DNA from 3 places in the Paenibacillus hodogayensis genome. Region 3 is predicted to be linked to each of the others. Evidence: riboswitches for the same ligand, from Rfam matches in the RefSeq annotation. Region 3 holds a riboswitch; each other region holds the start of a gene.
What was found. A riboswitch is a leader RNA that binds a small molecule or an ion and turns the genes downstream of it on or off. The one in region 3 is predicted to bind ZMP and ZTP.
Positions count from the first base shown of each region.

Region 1: it holds a riboswitch for ZMP and ZTP, as region 3 does, so the genes downstream of both, rpiB (ribose 5-phosphate isomerase B) here and ABD796_RS04240 (bifunctional 5,10-methylenetetrahydrofolate dehydrogenase/5,10-methenyltetrahydrofolate cyclohydrolase) in region 3, are expected to answer to the same signal.
Region 2: it holds a riboswitch for ZMP and ZTP, as region 3 does, so the genes downstream of both, ABD796_RS21010 (GNAT family N-acetyltransferase) here and ABD796_RS04240 (bifunctional 5,10-methylenetetrahydrofolate dehydrogenase/5,10-methenyltetrahydrofolate cyclohydrolase) in region 3, are expected to answer to the same signal.

Region 1 is NZ_BAAAYO010000020.1:147,164-153,862, reverse strand. It holds gene ABD796_RS33040 (L-threonylcarbamoyladenylate synthase) at 187-1,260, shown strand; gene ABD796_RS33035 (manganese efflux pump MntP) at 1,320-1,883, shown strand; gene ABD796_RS33030 (low molecular weight protein arginine phosphatase) at 1,994-2,575, shown strand; ZMP/ZTP riboswitch at 2,653-2,733, shown strand; gene rpiB (ribose 5-phosphate isomerase B) at 2,853-3,311, shown strand; gene ABD796_RS33020 (TIGR01440 family protein) at 3,357-4,046, shown strand; gene glyA (serine hydroxymethyltransferase) at 4,092-5,339, shown strand; gene upp (uracil phosphoribosyltransferase) at 5,591-6,220, shown strand; gene wecB (non-hydrolyzing UDP-N-acetylglucosamine 2-epimerase) at 6,255-6,699, shown strand, end outside.
Region 2 is NZ_BAAAYO010000010.1:441,766-448,464, reverse strand. It holds gene ABD796_RS21040 (LysR family transcriptional regulator) at 1-202, shown strand, start outside; gene ABD796_RS21035 (ABC transporter permease) at 551-1,312, opposite strand; gene ABD796_RS21030 (ABC transporter ATP-binding protein) at 1,327-2,073, opposite strand; gene ABD796_RS21025 (DUF1048 domain-containing protein) at 2,086-2,433, opposite strand; gene ABD796_RS21020 (DUF1048 domain-containing protein) at 2,443-2,790, opposite strand; gene ABD796_RS21015 (PadR family transcriptional regulator) at 2,787-3,095, opposite strand; ZMP/ZTP riboswitch at 3,337-3,415, shown strand; gene ABD796_RS21010 (GNAT family N-acetyltransferase) at 3,608-4,114, shown strand; gene ABD796_RS21005 (shikimate kinase) at 4,150-4,671, shown strand; gene ABD796_RS21000 (GNAT family N-acetyltransferase) at 4,724-5,155, shown strand; gene ABD796_RS20995 (SGNH/GDSL hydrolase family protein) at 5,227-6,375, shown strand.
Region 3 is NZ_BAAAYO010000001.1:1,071,542-1,078,240, reverse strand. It holds gene ABD796_RS04245 (sensor histidine kinase) at 1-1,606, shown strand, start outside; ZMP/ZTP riboswitch at 1,593-1,675, shown strand; gene ABD796_RS04240 (bifunctional 5,10-methylenetetrahydrofolate dehydrogenase/5,10-methenyltetrahydrofolate cyclohydrolase) at 1,756-2,640, shown strand; gene ABD796_RS04235 (cyclodeaminase/cyclohydrolase family protein) at 2,637-3,290, shown strand; gene ABD796_RS04230 (hypothetical protein) at 3,387-4,463, opposite strand; gene ABD796_RS04225 (L-fucose isomerase) at 4,710-6,503, shown strand; gene ABD796_RS04220 (ribulokinase) at 6,525-6,699, shown strand, end outside.

The DNA of each region.
Region 1 (6,699 bases), on a different contig from region 3:
TGTCGTTTAAGGAGGAGGCAAAGGCCGGCTACTCGTTCTTTGTCGGGGTACTGGAACTGGCTGGATGGCGTGACAGGATTCAGGGTTCCGCGCTATAATGGCTTGGATATTAATTAAAGGGGCGTACGGTGAGGACTGGCCAATAGCCGGAACCTCCCTACGCAGCGAGCAAAGGGATGAAGAAGCATGACAAAACTATGGAAAGCGGAGGGAAATGGGACCTTTCTGTCATCAGCCATAGCCGAAGCGGGAGTGGTTATCGCTAGGGGCGGCACGGTTGCATTTCCTACGGAAACGGTATACGGCTTGGGGGCGGATGCAGGCAATACGGAAGCGGTAGAGGCCATATTTGCTGCTAAAGGCAGACCGTCGGACAATCCATTGATTGTTCATATTGCGAATATCGGGCAGTTGGACCTCTTGGTCGAGGAGGTTGATGCCACGTCGCGTCTGCTGATGGAGCGGTTCTGGCCGGGCCCGTTAACGCTGGTGCTGCCGGTGAAGGTCGGGGCTGTCTCGGCGCGAGTGACCGCGGGCTTGCCCACGATCGCAGTACGCATGCCCGACCATCCGGTGGCGCTTGGCGTGATCCGCGCCGCGGGCTGCCCGGTGGCGGCTCCCAGCGCGAACCGTTCCGGCCGGCCGAGTCCGACGTTGGCGGAGCACGTCCGCACCGACCTGGACGGGCGGATCGACGGTATTGTCGATGGAGGCCCGACCGGTGTCGGAGTAGAGTCGTCGGTCGTTGTGGTGGAGGAAGGAGGACGGCTTGTTCGACTTTTGCGCCCTGGCGGGATAACCGTAGACGATCTGAAGGCTGCGGTGCCCGAGGCGCAAATAGCCTTCGAGGCGGTTTCGGAAGTGACAGAGGCTCCCCGATCGCCGGGAATGAAATATACCCACTACGCACCGCGCGGCAGGCTCGTTGTCGTACAGGGAAGCGAAAGGCTTCGCACGGAATGGGTTCGCGAAGCGGTTGCCGACGCTAAGCGCGCTGGGGACCGCACCGGCGTCCTTACTGTCGCGGAACGCGCTTCTCTGTATGAGGCCGATCTGGTCGTCGGCTGCGGCCGTGAGGATCGAATGGAAACAGTCGCGCAGGAGCTGTACGCCGCGCTTCGCCGGTTTGACGATAACGGCATTACGTATATCGTCGCCGAGGGGTACGAATCGGCCGAAGGTATCGGTCTAGCCGTTCTGAACCGGCTGATCAAGGCGGCCGGCAATCAGCTCATACGAATTGGAGAGAGCGAAAGCTGAATGTTTCCCTGTTTGTCCGCATATGTTGTTTAGAGACATGTGGACATGGGGGAGATGGGATGGTAGCAGTTTCAGCCGGTACGGGACAGTTGATTACGGTTATCGTCATGGCCATAGCGCTCGGAATGGATGCTTTTTCACTGGGCATCGGCATTGGCCTTCGGGGAATCCGGCTGCTCGATATTTTGAAAATCAGCTTCGTCATCGGTCTGTTTCACGTTCTCATGCCACTGGTCGGCATGTATATGGGACATTACGTTGGCGAACTGCTTGGCAACGTCGCGACTTTATTGGGAGGCATGCTCCTGATTATGCTGGGAGCTCATATGATTTTCAGTTCATTCAAAAGTGGCGGGGACGCTCGCTCGTTCGATCACCGCAAGCTGGGAGGGCTATTGCTGTTCGCGCTTACCGTTAGCGTAGACTCGATGTCGGTAGGCGTGTCGCTCGGCATGTTCGCGACGGATCTTCTCTTTACGGTGCTGATGTTCGGGGCGGCAGGAGGGCTCATGTCCGTGTTCGGCCTGCTGCTCGGCCGAAGAGCGTCTTCTTGGATCGGCGAATATGGGGAGGCGCTGGGCGGCATTATTTTGCTGGCATTCGGCATCCGGTTTTTGATATAACATGCGGCTTGAGGTACAATAAAGGGCAAGGAGAAGGAAGCAAAACTCCTGCACAACCGACCGGTTCGCGAGACGGTCGGACACGCCATTTCCAGTAGGGGGAGATTCGGATGTACGAGCGTATTTTATTCGTTTGCACGGGCAATACGTGCCGCAGTCCGATGGCCGAAGGGATGTTCCGCCGTTTGGCGGAGCGGGAAGGCTTGCGCTGCGAAGCGCGGTCGGCCGGCGTATCCGCATGGGATGGCTCTCCAATATCCCGGCATTCGGCCGCTATTTTGCGTACCAAAGGGATCGATGACAGGCTTGCATCAAGTCAGATTACAGACGAGACGATCGCTTGGGCCGATTTGATTCTGACCATGACCTCCGCCCATAAGGAGGCGCTGATTCGCCGCTATCCGGCAGCCGTCGATATGATATATACGCTTAAAGAATTTGCCGAAGACGATCTGCAAGTGACGCAAGCCATTGGAGATAGACAGCGGCTATATTCGGACCTCCAGATCAAGCGTGCGCTGGGGCAGACGATTACGGAGGAGGAGCTGCGCGAGCTTCGCCAGACGGAAATCCGTATCCCGGATTTCGATGTTGCCGATCCTTACGGAGGCGACCGGCAAACCTACGAAAGCTGCTCCAACGAAATCGAAGCCTATTTGCTCAAGCTGGTTCGCAAACTGCGTTCCGAATGAAGCTGATCCGGACATTTTAGGGACAGCAAACTTCTTTACAGCGATAACCGAATGCGTTATGATGAGTATATCAATAAAGGTTCCGATGTAACTGGCGACAAGTGGAGATTACCACAATGGAGCATCGGGGTATACGGCCGGTCGCCTGGGCGAAAGAGCAGCAGCGTTTTCCGAATAGGGGACGTGTGCCGTGCTCTTTTTTTCATTATCCACGATTGCCAAGCATTGTCGATTGGTATGCAGTCAGGTTGGGCATTATGGAACGGAGGGAACAGGATTGAAGATCGCGATTGGTGCAGACCATGCGGGTTTTCGGTTAAAGGATGACATTATCCGCGCTCTGCAGGCGGAAGGCCATGTGGTGGAAGACTTCGGCTGTCATTGCGCCGATTCCATCGATTATCCCGACTATGCTCTTCCGGTATGCGAGCAGGTCGTGTCCGGCAAAGCGGACCGGGGCATCTTGATTTGCGGGACGGGAATCGGCATGTCGATCGCCGCCAACAAAATTCCCGGTATTCGCTGTGCGCTTGCCGGCGACCTGTTCTCGGCAAAAGCGACCCGTGAGCACAACGATTCGAACGTGCTGGCCCTGGGTGAACGCGTGGTCGGGCCGGGCGTTGCTCTGGAAATCGTTAAAGTATGGATAGAGACGGAGTTTTCGCAAGGGCCGCGGCATCAAGGCCGAATCGACAAGATCAAGCGTCTTGAAGACAAATACGGCGCCCGTTCTTAATTCGGGTGTATACGTATGGCAAGGGAGTGGCTTACCGTGATCGCAATGCGAGAAATCCACAGGCGTTATTATGAACAGCCGGAAGGATTGTCCGGTGGAGCGCCGGGCGGCGATTCTCCCGTCAACGTGCATCCGAATGATGAAACGAGTACTCCAGACCTCGATCGGATCCGTTCGGATGTCGAGCAGATCCTGCGCGAATTGGTTCAGTTCGGCCAAATTGGCCGCAGCCATATTGTCGTCATCGGGACAAGCACAAGCGAAGTGCTTGGTCACCGGATCGGTACGGCGGGGACGGAGGATGTCGCCGAACGGATTTTCCAGGCCGTAGAGGCGGTTCGCCGTGATGTAGGATTTTATCCCGCCTTTCAATGCTGCGAGCATTTGAATCGGGCGCTTGTGGTGGACCGGGAGCTGCTTGAACGGTACCCGCAGCTGGAAGAGGTTGCCGTCGTTCCCGTGAGAAAAGCGGGCGGATCGATGGCGGCTTATGCGTTCCGGCAGCTGAACGATGCGTGTGTCGTGGAGACGATTGCGGCTCACGCCGGATTGGACATCGGGGATACGTTCATCGGCATGCATCTGCGTCGGGTAGCCGTGCCGGCAAGGCCATCCGTGAGAACGATCGGTCACGCTCATGTGACGATGGCCTATACGCGTCCAAAGCTGATCGGCGGCGCACGGGCGGTGTATACCGTCGAGCAGGTCGCTGAATCAACGGACAGCTGCGAATGAAACAACTATAATAATGGATTATCCAAAACGGGAGGAACCGAACTTATGGAAAACTTACGTAAATCCGATCCGAAACTCGTGGAAGCTCTTGGCCTGGAATTAAACCGTCAACGGGATAAAATCGAATTGATCGCCTCCGAAAACTTTGTCAGCGAAGCGGTGCTCGAGGCGATGGGCACGGTACTGACCAATAAATATGCCGAAGGCTATCCGGGCAAACGTTATTACGGCGGCTGCGAGTATGTCGATATCGTCGAGGATATCGCTCGCGACCGGGCCAAGGAGCTGTTCGACGCCGAATATGTCAACGTTCAACCCCATTCCGGAGCCCAAGCGAACCTGGCCGTTTATTTGGCTGCTTTGAAGCCGGGCGACACGGTACTTGGCATGAATCTGGCCCACGGCGGCCATCTTACGCACGGAAGCCCGGTTAACGCATCCGGTATTTTGTACAATTTCGTCGCATACGGAGTCAGCGAAACGGATTCCCGTATCGATTACAATGAAGTGCGCAAAGCGGCCTTCAAGCATCGTCCGCGCATGATCGTTGCCGGCGCTAGCGCCTATCCGCGCACGATCGATTTCGAAGCACTCGCTTCGATCGCCAACGACGTAGGCGCCTTGTTCATGGTCGACATGGCGCACATCGCCGGTCTGGTCGCCGCAGGCCTGCACCCGAGCCCGGTGCCGCATGCGCATTTTGTGACGACGACGACGCACAAGACGCTGCGCGGACCGCGCGGCGGATTGATTATCGCCCGAAAGGCTTGGGGCGCGGCAATCGACAAGGCCGTGTTCCCGGGAACGCAAGGCGGTCCGCTGATGCACATCATTGCGGCAAAGGCCGTCGCCTTCGGAGAAGCGCTGCAGCCGGAGTTCAAGACTTATGCGCAAAAAGTGGTAAGCAATGCGAAAGCATTGTCCGAAGCGCTTCTGTCCGAAGGTCTCGACCTCGTGTCGGGCGGTACGGACAATCACTTGATGCTCGTCGATCTGCGCAACATTAATCTGACCGGTAAAGACGCGGAGCATCTGCTCGACGAAGTGGGCGTTACATGCAATAAGAACGCCATTCCGTTCGACCCGAACAAGCCGATGCTGACCAGCGGCGTGCGTCTCGGTACGCCTGCGGCTACAGCCCGCGGCATGGATGAGCAAGCGATGAAGACCATTGCCAAAATTATCGCGCTCACGCTGAAAAACCCGACCAATGAAGAAGCTCATAATCAAGCGCGCGGCTTGGTTAAAGAGTTGACCGCACAATTCCCGCTTTACCCGGGACTTTCTTACTAAAAGGTTTCAACCCATCCATAATTGTTCCAAGTCGCCTCCCGCATCGATCCGTCAGCGGGGGGCTTTTTTACGCGAAACCCGATGCCCGCATGCCGCAGCCGCACCCCTTTGAAAAGCGCAAACGCTGTCAAAAACATTCGTGCAACGCTGTTCGGACAATGATATAATAAACAGGGTTCGCCTTCAAAAGGGTTGCCGAGACCAGCCAATTTGGCTGAAAAGCTCGGCGTTTGTAATCGGGAGGAACGTTTATGAGCAAGGTTTTCGTGTGCGATCATCCGTTGATTCAACATAAGCTTACGTACATTCGGGATAAAAACACGAACACGAAAGATTTCCGGGAACTTGTCGACGAAGTGGCGACGTTGATGGCTTATGAGATTACGCGGGATATTCCGCTGGCGCCGTTTGAGGTCGAGACGCCGGTCCAGAGGGCGGAGTGCAAAGTCATCGCCGGACGTATGCTTGGGCTCATCCCCATCTTGCGCGCAGGTCTCGGCATGGTGGACGGCATCTTGAAGCTGCTTCCCGCTGCCAAGGTCGGCCATGTCGGCTTGTACCGCGATCCGGATACACTTCAGCCGGTGGAGTATTATGTAAAGCTGCCGACCGACGTTCAAGAGCGGGAGCTGATCGTCATCGATCCGATGTTGGCGACCGGGGGTTCGGCAAACGCCGCGATCGACGTGTTGAAAAAAAGGGATTGCAGCCAAATTAAGCTGATGTGCCTCATTGCCGCTCCGGAAGGAATAGCAGCCGTTCAGGAGGCTCATCCAGACGTGGATATTTACGTTGCGGCGGTCGACGAATATTTGAATGATCACGGATATATCGTGCCTGGACTGGGAGACGCCGGAGACCGGCTGTTCGGGACAAAGTAAAGACACAATCATACTGGGTAAAGGGGGCTGGCCGATGAGCCGCATTAAGGTAATGACCGTATTCGGTACCAGACCGGAAGCGATTAAGATGGCTCCGCTCGTACTGGAGTTGAACAAACGCCAGGAACAGATTGAATCGATCGTATGCGTGACCGCTCAACATCGGGAAATGCTCGATTCGGTACTTGATATTTTTCAAATCAAACCCGACTACGATCTGAATGTAATGAAGCAAGGGCAAACGCTGAACGAAGTGGCCATTCGCGTCCTGCAAGGCTTGGAGCCGGTTCTCCGCGAGGCGAAACCCGATATTGTGCTCGTTCACGGCGACACCGGAACGACGTTTCTAGCCAGCTTCGCCGCTTTCATGCAGAAGATTGCCGTAGGCCACGTCGAAGCGGGTCTGCGTACCTGGAATAAGATGTCCCCGTTTCCGGAGGAAATGAACCGGCAGTTGACCGGGGTTCTGGCGGACATGC
Region 2 (6,699 bases), on a different contig from region 3:
CGTGGTCAAGCAATTTATTAAAGAAGAGCTGGAAGCCGGCACTCTGTATGAAGTGAAGCTGGATCGACCGCTGCCGATGATCGATTTCGGCATCGTCCGTTTGAAGGAAGCTCCGATGTCCGTTGCCGCCAACAAATTTATGGAGATCGTCGTATCTGCGTCCATCCTGCCGGCGGGCGAAAGAATGGTTACAGCGAAATAGCGGTACTTGAAGAAGCCTCGTTGGGGAGTAATAAGTCGAAGCTGCCGGTACGATTCGGCAGCCTCATCATTGTTGTATGATTCAGCTTTCGTGCACCGTTAGTTCAGCGAGCAGAAGATGTCCGTATTTGCTGCAATCGTTAGAGCGAAGATTCCCGGGGAGCTACCAATAGATGAGGTAGGCGAAAAAACAAAGGCAAAAATAATTCGTTCTAAAAAGTACGACATCCACGATTTGACGCCTACTTCAATAAAAAGGGAACAGGCGCCCGTGGCAGTCTGCTCCCTGGTTATCTTTATTCCCCATTACTCTGACATTAAAGGAGTGATAGAACGTCACTGGCAAACATTAAGCTGCTTTCCGTTTGTATGCGCGCACCGCAAATAGATAGGCGACGATCAGTATCCCTAAGCACCACGCAATAGCGACCCAGATATCATGGCCTACCGGTTGACTCGACAATAGTGCACGAATGGTTTCTACGATAGAGGTCACCGGCTGGTTTTCGGCAAAGGCGCGTACGACTGACGGCATCGTTTCGGTCGGCACAAAGGCCGAACTGATAAACGGCAGGAAGATAAGCGGATAGGAAAACACGCTTGCGCCTTCCACCGATGTCGCAGACAGTCCGGCAATCGCCGCGACCCAAGTCAAAGCCAGCGTAAACAGCACGAGTATTCCGGCTACGGCAAGCCAGGACAGTACCCCCGCCGATGAGCGAAAGCCCATAATGAGCGCTACGAGAATGATTACGACAACAGAAATGACGTTGGATACTACCGAGGTAAGCACATGCCCCCACAGCACGGCGGAACGCGAAATCGGCATGGAGTGGAACCGCTCAATGATGCCCCGTTGTTTATCCAAAAACAGGCGGTACGCCGTATAGGATATACCGCTTGCAATCGCAATGAGTAGGATACCGGGCAACAGGTAATTCACATAGTTATCCGTACCGGTTTGGATTGCACCGCCAAACACATAGACGAATAGCAGCATCATTGCAATCGGAGTGATGCAAACCGTGAAGATGGTGTCCATGCTTCGCAAAATATGGCGCATGGAACGTCCGAGCATCACGCTCATGTCGCTGAAAAAATGCTCATTCATTGTGACTTCCCCTCCTATTTACCAATGATTGCGAGGAATATTTCCTCCAATGAAGGTTGTTTTTCCACGTATTCCGTCTTTGCGGGTGGGAACAGCTTCTTCAGTTCCTCCAGCGTGCCATTGGCAATAATCTTGCCCTTATGCAAAATGGCAATTGTATCGGCAAGCTGTTCAGCCTCATCCAAATACTGAGTGGTCAGGAATACCGTTGTGCCACCGTCGGCAAGCTCCTTGACAATCGTCCAAGCCTCCATGCGTGCCTCGGGGTCAAGGCCTGTGGTTGGTTCGTCGAGGAAAATGAGCTGCGGTTTTCCGATCAGGCTCATGGCAATGTCGAGCCTGCGGCGCATACCGCCCGAATAGGTGGACACCTTGCGGTCGGCGGCGTCGTTCAAGCCAAAGCGATTCAGTAAATCATCCGCGACATGACGCGGATTTGTAAGGTGGCGCAGTTTGGCGATCATGATAAGATTTTCCCGCCCGGTCAATATCTCGTCCACGGCGGCAAATTGCCCGGTTAGACTGATCGCCTGCCGCACATTCTCGGGTTTTGACGCGACGTCAAATCCGATTATAGTGGCGGTGCCTCCGTCCTGTTGGAGCAGCGTAGTGAGGATTCTGACAATCGTCGTCTTGCCCGCGCCGTTGGAGCCAAGCAGGGCGAAAATCTCGCCTCGCTTCACTTCAAAATCGACGCCCTTTAGGACTTCTTTGTCCTTGAAAGACTTTCGCAGACCTTTCACTTCAATTGCTTTTTCCATCCCGATCCCCCTTTACTTTTTATCCGTAACCTTTCTCATGGCCTTGTTAACTTCTTGGTCAACAGATTCTTGATAGATGTCGGCGTAAGTTTTGGAATCTTTGATTAGATCGTCGCTGAAAGCCGCTACGTCACTGCCCGTCACTTCGAGCACACCTTTTCCCAAGGCCGCGCCCTCTTCAAAAAGATCGATAATTCCCGAGAGTAAACTTATTCCGTCGGTTAGCTCAACAGGGCCGACCTTAAAGAGATATTTTTGAATTTCTTTATAAACAATCTGATAATCTTGCGGGAGCGCTTTGACGCGCGCCATGTGCGCTCGCCACTCTTTTTTGCCTTCGATCATATCTTGTATTCTCATGTTATCCTCCTATTTGCCTAATTTTTTAGCGATATTATTGTTGAGCTGCTCGCGCCACTTGTCGCGCAAAGACTTTGCCCCCTCTTCGCCGGCCAGCGCTTTACAGAAGCCTGTGATATCGTCACCCAAAACGTCTTGGACACTCTGACCGTCCGCGGCCGTTTCTTCGAGCAGGCCAAGCACACCGTCAAAAATTGGCATGAGGTTGCGACCGGTGAAATCCGAGTGCGACCAAAGATTGACCTTCATTTTCTCCCATGCCGCTTGATAATCGGCTGGCAGCTTGTTTGCTCGCGTTTCAAACGTTTTAAATTCTTTAGTCATGTCACTTCCGGTGATTTTTTCCCAAAAATTCATTGTTGTTCCTCCTTTAACTCGTTAATCTTGGATGATACGAACTGCCATTTTTCCCAGATCCTCCGTAGTTCCTCGCGCCCGGCGTCGTTGATCGCGAAAAACTTTCGCGGCGGTCCCATATCGGAGGGCTTCTTGGTAATCTCCACCAACTTGTTTTTTTCGAGCCGGATTAGGATCGTGTACACCGTTCCCTCCACAACATCTGTGAAGCCGAGGGCGTTCAGCCGGCGTGTGATTTCGTAGCCGTACGTTTCTTTGCGGCTTATAATTTCAAGGACGCAGCCCTCAAGCACCCCTTTGAGCATTTCCGTCAGGTTTTCCAGCACAATCACTCCTTGCTATTCTGTATCACTGGTATCAAGTGATACTTACTACTGCTATAAAGTAACACGTAGTAGCGGGATTGTCAATAGCATGGCTCGGACACGAATGATATATTTTCAACTGCCCGTTTGCTCAATAGGCTCTGGTATAGATAGGCAGCCTCGCCACATTTTCACGAACAGATGGGCAAAAAAGGAAACGACGTGTATAATAAAATACATATCGGGTATGCGCGACTGGCGTAATGTGGATCACCACAAGGGAGCGCATATTGTAAATGCCGTACGCCTGGGCAAAGTATTTGATCATCGCGGATCAGATGCTTTTTTATTTTATTTTCCAAGTGAAGAGAGGGCTGATGCCGGATTGAGAATAGCATTTGTGCGTGGTACAGAAGAAGATGGAGTATCCGTATTATCAAGCCGGCCATTTAAGCGATGTCTATATGAGAACGGTGTGACAGCCGAAGGACAAAGGAGCGGGCAATTTGCAGATGGATTCGGAAGCAGCGGAGCTCTTGATCAGGAGAATCCGCGAGGATGAAATCGGGGAAGTGTCTTTGATTCTGGAAGAGGCGGCCCTTTGGCTGAAACGAGAAGGCAGGGACATGTGGACCGAAAAGCAGTATTCGGTCCGGGGGCTGCTGGACAGCTACACGGTCGCCGATATGTATCTGGGCTTCCTGGACCAGCAGGCCGTTGCGACCATGGTCCTTCAGGAGAAAGACCTCCTATTCGGAGCGGACGATCACAAGCCGTGCTTGTATTTGCACAAGCTTGCCGCAAGAAGGTCGTATGCCCGGACAGGAATGGCGGCACAGATGATAACATGGGCCAAGAGGATGGCCGCTGCGCGAGGCAAACATACCTTGAGACTGGATTGCGCTGCCGACCGGCCGCGATTGTGCGAATTTTATGAGAAGCAGGGCTTTGTGAAAGTTAGGGAGGCTTTGATTCTAAACCAATACCCGACCGCTTTTTATGAAATTCGTATCGATTGACTCTAAACCGAGATTTTACAGGGGTGAAGGAAACGATGAATATCGTACTGATCGGTATGTCTGGGGCCGGCAAAAGCACCTTGGGAGTGCTGCTTGCAAAAGCTTTAGGCATGGATTTCGTCGATACGGATATTGTTATCCAACAACAGGAAGGCAGGCTGTTACAAGATATTATTGATCAGGATGGCATAGAAACATTTATGGAGATCGAAGAACGGATCGTGTCCGAGTTGCAACTGGACCATTGCGTGATCGCTACAGGCGGAAGCGTAGTCTATTCGGAAAAAGCGATGAATGCCCTTCAAAGGGGTGGAACGATTGTTTATTTACATGTCCCTTATGATGAAATTGAAAGGAGACTCTTAAACATAGCAACCAGAGGCATTGTAATTAAGAAAGGAAAACGTCTTAAGGATGTCTACGAGGAAAGAGCTCCTTTATACATGAAGTATAGCGATCAAACTGTTGATTGCTCCGATAAGGATATCGAACTTTGTGTTTATGAAATTATAAAGAATGTGCAAGCAAGACATGGCGAGCATACAACCAACGGGTAACGCTTGGCGCATAACTGGATGCGATGCAATAATCTATAATGGGATGGGGTGAATGAGATTGGATGCAAGGATAAGACTGGCGGGCCCAAGTGATGCAAATGAACTTTCAAGGCTTAATCAAGCGTTTAACGGCGGTGACCCAAGGCCTTCCGCAGACATACTGGAGAGCCTAAATGACAGCGCTGAATTGATTGCTGTAGCAGAAATAGACGGCAGAGTCGTTGGTTTTGGTTGCGCTCAGAGTTTTCGATCATTTTGCTATAACGGGCTTCAAGGAGAGATTACCGAATTATATGTGGAGGAAGACGCTCGAAGAAAGGGCATTGCCGCTTCATTACTGCTTTATTTGGAAGAAAACTTAGAAAAACGCGGAGTGAAAAGTGTTAAAGTACTAACAGGTAGAAGAAACCATGCTGCGATTAAAACCTATGAACAAGGCAACTATCGTCAGGACGATGAGCTCTTATTGACGAAAAAGCTGTAGGACAGATCCGTTTCCTCACGTTTAAGGCGTCGAATGTCGAAGTCAGAACAGACTGGAATGGAGATGAGTGAATGGTATCCTCGAAGCGGGAAGGCCGTTTTACCGATTATATCATCCGTGGCGGGATTAATCCGACAGCGCTTAAGTTGAATAGCGGTCAGCCGGTGACGGTAGCTTTTATCGGGGGATCGGTTACAGCTGGAGCCGGTGCCTCGGATGCAAGTCACAGCAGCTACCGTGCATGGACATGCCGTTATTTGGAGCGCAGTTTCCCCAAGACTGCATTTCGCTTCGTCAATGCGGCTATCGGCGGAACCGATTCCGTTTATGGCGCGTTCCGGATTAAGGAGCATGTGTTCAAGGACGGGCCTGTTGATTTGCTGTTTGTCGAATACGCGGTGAATGATGCCGGAAACCGGACCGAATCGGTCAGAGCGATGGAAGGAATCGTCAGGCAAGCCAAGCGGATCAACCCGAAGATCGGCATTTGCTTTCTTTATTTGGCCAATAAGCCGGGTATCAAGCAATTTTCCGCAAACGGCAAGGGACAGCTCAATATTTTCCACCACGAAGAAGTGGCGGACTATTACCGGATTCCATCGGTACATATCGCCGGGGAGATTTATCGGATGATCGAATCCGGCAAACTGGAATGGGAGCAACTTAGCGGCGATGAGGTGCACCCGAACGATTACGGGTACTCCTTGTACGGCCGATTTATGGAGCATTTTTTGGAAGAAGCTTTACAAGCACGTGCTTCGGAGCCGGCAAACATCGCGGACCTGCCGGCGCCGATAGATCCTTTTTGCTACGAGAACGCGGATTTGGTGTCTCCGGATAAAGCGGCAAATGTATCGGGCTGGCGGACGGTCAATGGCTGGACGACCGAGCGGACGTGCAACTGGACGCCTCCGGCGGATATATTCGTCGCAGAATCGCCGGGAGCCGGATTCCGGATTCCGTTTACCGGCACGGCGGGAGGGATATCGATGCTGGCCGGCATGGACACCGGCGATGTCCAGGTGTCGGTCGACGGGGGAGAATGGCGAGCCGTGCAGCTTTTCGACCGCTATTGTCCGATGTTTTACCGGCCTAAAATTGTTCTATTTGCGGATGGTCTTTCCCCAGGCGAGCATGTCTTGGATGTCAGAATCTCCGAGGAGAGACACGAAGACAGTACCGGTCACGCCATCCGTATTTTGAAGCTGCTCGTCAATTAGTAGCGGGTGGCTCTGTTTCATCGTCAAATTTGAGCGTTATGAGTGGTCTGATCGTGTATGAGCTAGATATATAAGCATGGATAGCAATGGTGCCATTTCTGAGGTGATAGTATTGCAACATATAAAGCTGACAACTGAAACTTTAAGTTTTATAAACCAATTAGGCGAAGAGATTATAGTGAGCTTTAAAGAATGTAATGAGAATTGGATTGCTTGTCACAAAAGAAATAATAATTGGACTGAAGAAGAATACGAGCAGTTTAGTAGGCAGAGTAAATGTATTGGGCATAGGGACTTCTGTGCGAAGCCCCCTTATTTCGAGTT
Region 3 (6,699 bases):
CATTTATTCGCTGAAAGAAGTGCTTCGCACGCAGACGCTTACGTATGAGCAGAATCAGCTGATGAATACGCTCAAAGCTTCGATCGACACGCCGGCCAATGCAAGGCCGTACATCGAGTCGGTTTATGTGTATATCGAGAACGATAACGGTTTTTTTCTGACTTCGACGACGGAAGGGTTGGCCAGACTGGGCGATTACCCGGATCATTCGTGGTTCGACGGCTACCGGCGCGGCCAGAGCAAGCAGGGGATATTCGCCGAATCGCGAACAATTACGCGATATTCGTTCGAGAAGCCGACTCCGATTACGACCGTGTACAAATCGCTCACCTCGACGACTCGCAGCAGTCCCGACGGCGTAATCGCGCTCAATTTGCGCACCCGATATATCGAAAGTTTGCTGCAGCATATCGAAACGCTTCCGAACCAAAGCCTGCTGATCGCCGACGAGAACAACCGGATTTTGTTTCAAAACCGGGATTATCCGTATTTGCGGGAGCTCGATCTTGAACGCTTTAACGATAATTCCGGCAAAGCGGTCGTTATTAAGCTCGGGGGCGAATCTTACTCCTTGCTCCAACTGCAATCGCCGGACAACGGATGGAAGTACATCTCCGTCACGCCGAGGCAATCGCTGTATGCGATTCCGTCCCAGCTCAGCCTGCTGACGTTGCTGTCGATCGGCTTGGCAATGCTGCTGGGACTTGCTTTGGCCGCCTTCATGACGTGGAAAAGCGTGGCGCATATCCAGTTGATCGTCTCGACCATCCGGTCGCATGAACGCGGAGTGCCGCGTCCCGGGCCGTCGCCCTCCGTCAGAGCGGACGAATACGGCTTCATCGTGAACAACATCCTGCAATCGTTCGCCGAGCGGAATCAGTTGAAGCTGCAGCTGTCCGAAGAAAAATATTTGCTGAAATCGGCGGAACTGCTGGCCTTGCAAAACCAGATCAATCCGCACTTTCTGTTCAATACGCTGGAGACGATTTATTGGAAAACGTTAAGCTTGACGGGACGGCCGAACGCGGCGAACGCCATGCTGGAGAATTTGTCCAACCTGCTCCGCTACGCGCTGGACGGCTCGGGCGAGATCGTTCATTTTGAAACCGAGATGAAAGTGGCGAAAAGCTATATCGATATCCAGAAAATCCGATATCCGCATACATTCGACGTCGTCTGGGAATACGACGAGCAAGAAATTCAGTCCTGCCGCATCGTGAAAATGACGCTCCAGCCGCTTATTGAAAACGCCATTTACCACGGGCTGAAGGAGAAGCGGGGAGAGGGCCGGATTAAAGTCAAAGCGCAGCTGCAGTCTACGTCCTGCATGCGGATCACCGTAACCGATAATGGCGTCGGAATGAGCCCGGAGTGGCTTGCCGCAGTCGGAGAGCATGTGCGGAATCATACGGAGCTGACGGGACACATCGGCTTGTTCAACACGAACAAACGGTTGAGATTGACGTATGGCGAGTCGTATCGGATCCATATCCGGAGCAAACAAGGTCTCGGGACGGTCATCGATTTATATTTGCCGTATGTGCCGGACGCTTCTCTTTTGGAGCCGGATTTGCTAAAATGGAAAAAGGATCAAGTCCGCGCGTAACTGGCGAATCGGTGGGGAACCACAAGGGAGCGCGCGGAACGGACATGACCGTTCGCCTGGGTAAAGTGTCCGAAGCGGCCGCGTTAAGCGGCACGCTTCGGGCGCTTTTTTCTTTGTCCGGCTATTCTAGGCAAAGTGGGTGTATCGCTGTGGGAATTTGGATGAATGCGAAGGAAACCGCGGCCCGGGTGCGGGCACAAGCGGCCGAGGAGGCTGCCCGGCTGAGAGCCGAAGGCGTGGTGCCCAAAGTGGCGGCGCTGCTCGTGGAGGGCGATCCGGCTTCGGCTTATTACGCCAACGCCAAGAAGAAACTGGCCGCCTCGCTTGGGATCGAGTTCGTGCTGGCCGAGCTGCCGCGCGAGACGGCGGAAGCGGAGCTGGTCGGTCTCGTCTCCGCCTGGAGCCGTGACGAATCGGTGCACGGCATTATGGTGGAGCTGCCTTTGCCGGGCCATGTGTCGGCCGCTGCGGTCGCTGCCGCGATCGATCCGCTGAAGGACGTAGACGGCGTCACGCCGGCCAACAAGCTGGCCGTCATGACCGGCGAAGCGGGACTGTACCCGGCTACGCCGCAATCGTGCATTTTGCTGCTGAAAGCTTACGGGTACTCCCTCGAAGGGAAAAACGTAACGCTCGTCGGCCGCGGCCAGACGGTAGGGCTGCCGCTGTTCCATATGCTCCAGCGCGAGCAGGCGACCGTTACGGTGTGCCATTCCCGCACCGCCGATCTGAGCCGGCATGTGAAGCAGGCGGATATCGTCATCGCCGCCGTCGGCCGGCCGGGGCTGCTGACCGCGGATATGTTCCACGCCGGCTCGGTCGTCGTGGACGCGGGCATTAACGAGGCGGAGGAGGGCCGGGTCGTCGGCGACGTCGACGCGGAAGCGATCCATACGGCCGCTGCCGTCTCTCCGGTGCCGGGCGGCGTCGGCACGCTGACGACCGCGCTGCTGTTCGTCAATGCGATCCGGGCGATCGGGCTCCAGCAGGAAGCCCGCCGCGACGTTGAAACGAAAGGAGGAGCACGCGCATGACGACGACAGAAGGAAGCCGGTTCGACCGGACGATCCGCTCGTTTCTGGAGGAGGCCGGAGCGGCTGTGCCGACGCCCGGGGGCGGCAGCGCCGCTGCGCTGGTTGGCGCTCTGGGAGCGGCAATGGTGTCGATGACCGCCAATTTCACGCAAGGGGAGAAGTTTGCCGACGTCGGTCCGGCGATGCGGGAAGCGGTTGACCGGCTGAGCGGCTGGACGCGGGATTGCGAAGACTTGCTGGAGGCGGATATCGCCTCGTTCGACCGGTATATGACGGCGCTGAAGCTGCCCAAAGGGACGGACGAGGAGAAGCGGGCCCGTGCCGAAGCGCTTCGGCACGCGTCGCAGCAGGCGATCGAAGTGCCGCTCGCGCTTATGCGGGTATGCCGCGATGCGATGGAGCTGACGGCGCGTCTCGCCGCTGCGGGCAATCCGAACGTGATTTCCGATCTGGGCATCGGCGCTTTGCTGTTCGAAACGTCGGCTCGTTCGGCGTATTTGACGGTAGAGATCAACCTCGCCTCGCTGAAGGACGAGGGGGAGCGGGATGCGTATGAGGAGCGCGCATCCGCGCTGCTGCGGGAGTGCGAGGAGTGGAGGGACGAGGCGGTGGGCCGCGTGCGCGCCGTTATTTGGAAGGGGCACCGATAGGCGCTTCTTCCTGTCTATGAGCAGATGCCTCTGAAGCTCGAATGCGTTTCATCGAGAGGCTTCGATCAGAAGCTTTTCTAACGCGCGCGAGTCCGTTTATTCGAGCTCAAATCCAAACCCGTTCGGCGTTCGCGTATTGGTCAGCAGCTTTTCCGTGACGAGGTCGCTCCCCTCCGAACGGTAGCCAACCGTATCCGGTCGGTTCAGAACGATCCGGTAGCGTCCGGGGGCGAGCGGCTGTCCGTCCTTGTCCCGCTTCAGATCGAGATTAACGGGTATCGAGTAGGAAGCCCAGCCCGCGAGCGGACCGGAGATCGCGGGCAGTGGCTGCTCGAGAACGAGAGGGCCCGTTTCGCCATTATCGTCCATTCTGTAGACGGACCATGACCATGCATACGGCTCCAGGACGATTTCCTTTTTGTAGTTGTTCTGGAACGAGGCATGGAACGGCATGGTGTCTCCCTGTCGCGGTTTGGGATCGAAGCCGTTTGAAGGAAACAGTGCCGCGACCACGCCGTCGTTCAAAAACATCCCGACCTGCTCGTTTTGGATCGGAGTCATCACGTCGCGGACGGCAACCTTGTAGGAGTCCACCTCCCTGCCGTTAAGAGCGATCAGCGTAGAGAACGTACGAGTTTCCCCGGGCTGCGGCGGAGCGGCGTTCGAGCCGTCGATGTATACAAAATTCGAGGACCCGATCGGCTTTCCGTTAACGTCAAGCGCAGAAATCGAGATTGCCTTGTTGTCCAGCGCTTTGTCGATGCGGATTGTGCCGCGGGTCAGCACGTATTGGCCGTTTGGCTGCCTGCTCATGTAAAACTGTCCCATATGGACATGGTTATCCGGATCGGTGAGATAGAGATTGTTGTCGTCGGGCATATCGTATTTCTTCAGCGTTATGCGGTGTTTGACACCATCGTCCGGGTTTCCTTCCTCGAAGCGGGCATGGAGCCCGAACGCTTCGGCGAACGTGCGGAGCGGAATATACGCTTTGCCGTTGTAGTTGATCACGGGATTTTCTCCGTCGACCTCGATCGGCTGGATCGTCGTCTCGCCGCTGCGGATGAACACCTCGCTCGGAAACAAATGCGCCTGGATCGCGTCGGAAGCGGCAACCGCGGTGGAGGCGGCGACGGCCGCTCCGCAAATGAAGCCGATCACGAACTTTTTCATCGGTAAATTCCTCCTAGCTTTTACAGGTATAGATCATAATCATATAGACGTGGAAAAGAGGTGGGGGTTGTGGAAAATCCCCCCTAAAAAAAGAGCTTGCACGTACCCGCTTTTCGGAATAAACTAAAGTTAAATGAAAAATGTTATCGATAACTCTACGGTGCCTTTGCCCATTTTGATGGAGGCTGCGTTTGGAAACAATCTTTAGTGTTATCGATAACCCTAACTTTTGAGGAGGGATTTCCCATGAGTTCGCCATACGTCAATCGTTTTAAAGGAAGTTTGCCGAAAATCGGTATCCGCCCGGTACTGGACGGCCGCCAAGGGGGCATTCGTGAATCGCTGGAGCAGGTTACGATGGAGATGGCGCGTTCGGTCGCGGAACTGTTGAGCGGCAATCTCCGGCATGCCAACGGCGCTCCGGTCGAATGCGTCATCGCCGATACGACGATCGGCGGCGTGGCCGAAGCGGCGCAGGCGGCGGAGAAATTCGCGCGCGAGGGCGTAGGCGTCTCGATTAGCGTCACCCCGTCCTGGTGCTACCCGACCGAGACGATCGACACCGATCCGACGATACCGAAGGCGATCTGGGGTTTTAACGGAACGGAGCGCCCGGGGGCCGTTTACTTGGCGGCGGCAATGTCCGCGCATAACCAGAAGGGGCTGCCGGCGTTCGCGATCTATGGCAACGACGTTCAGGATATGGGCGACAAGACGATTACGCCCGACGTCCGGCAAAAGCTGCTCCAGTTCGCCAAAGCGGCGCTTGCGGTCGCAACGCTCAAAGGAAAATCGTATTTGTCGATGGGCAACGTGTCGATGGGCATCGCCAGCTGTATCGCCGACGAGCCGTTCTTCCAGCGCTATCTGGGCATGCGCAACGAGTACGTCGACATGACGGAGTTCGTGCGGCGCATCGAGAAAGGCATTTACGACCAAGCCGAGTTTGAGAAAGCGCTTCAATGGGTCAAGGAGCATTGCCGCGAGGGCGAGGACGTCAATCCGGAACATTTGAAGCGGACGAGCGAGCAGAAGGACGGAGACTGGCAGACGATCGTCAAAATGGCGCTGATCGCGCGCGACCTGATGGTCGGCAACCCGAAGCTGGCGGCAATGGGGTACGGCGAGGAGGCTCACGGCCGCAATGCGATCGCCGCCGGCTTCCAAGGGCAGCGGGCATGGACGGACTATTATCCGACCGGCGACTTCATGGAGGCGATCTTGACGACCTCGTTCGACTGGAACGGCATCCGCGAGCCCTATACGGTGTCCACCGAAAATGATACATTGAATGCAGTGACGATGCTGTTCGGGCATCTGCTTACCCATTCGGCCCAACTGTTCGCCGACGTGCGCACGTACTGGAGCCCAGATGCGGTCGAGCGCGTGACCGGACAGCGGTTGAGCGGCCGCGCGGAGAACGGCGTCATCCATCTGATCAACTCCGGCCCGGCTTCGCTGGACTGGACGGGACGGCAGCAGGATGCCGACGGGGCGCCGACGGTCAAGCCGCATTGGGACATTTCCGAGCAGGAGGCGCAGGCGTGTCTGGAGGCGACGCAGTGGCGGCCGGCCATCGACTTTTTCCGCGGAGGCGGGTTCTCGACCGATTTCACGACGCGCGGAGGGATGCCGGCGACGATGGCTCGTGTCAATCTGGTTGCCGGCATCGGGCCGGTGCTGCAAATTGCCGAAGGCTATACGGTCGAGCTGCCTGACGACGTGCACGACATCCTGGACCGCCGCACCGACCAAACGTGGCCGACGACATGGTTTGTCCCGAACTTGACCGGCGAAGGCCCGTTCCGCGACGTCTATTCGGTCATGAACCATTGGGGCTCGAACCATTGCGCGGTCAGCTTCGGGCATATCGGCGGCGATTTGATCACGCTGGCTTCGATGCTGCGCATTCCGGTGAGCATGCACAACGTGCCGGCCGAACGCGTGTTTCGCCCGTCGGCATGGAACGCCTTCGGCACGAGCGATTCCGAAGGGGCGGACTACCGCGCCTGCAGCGCGTATGGACCGCTGTACAAGTAACGCGAAAGGAACGATGAATCGATGAACGGAACTTACGCGATCGGCATCGACTACGGTACGGAATCGGGCCGTGCGCTGATCGTCGATACGAAAAACGGCCGCGTGCTGGCCACTCATGTAACACCGTACCCGCACGGGGTGATGGACAAGGAGCTGCCGGAGGGCGGCGTCAAGCTGGGCGCGGATTGGGCGCTTC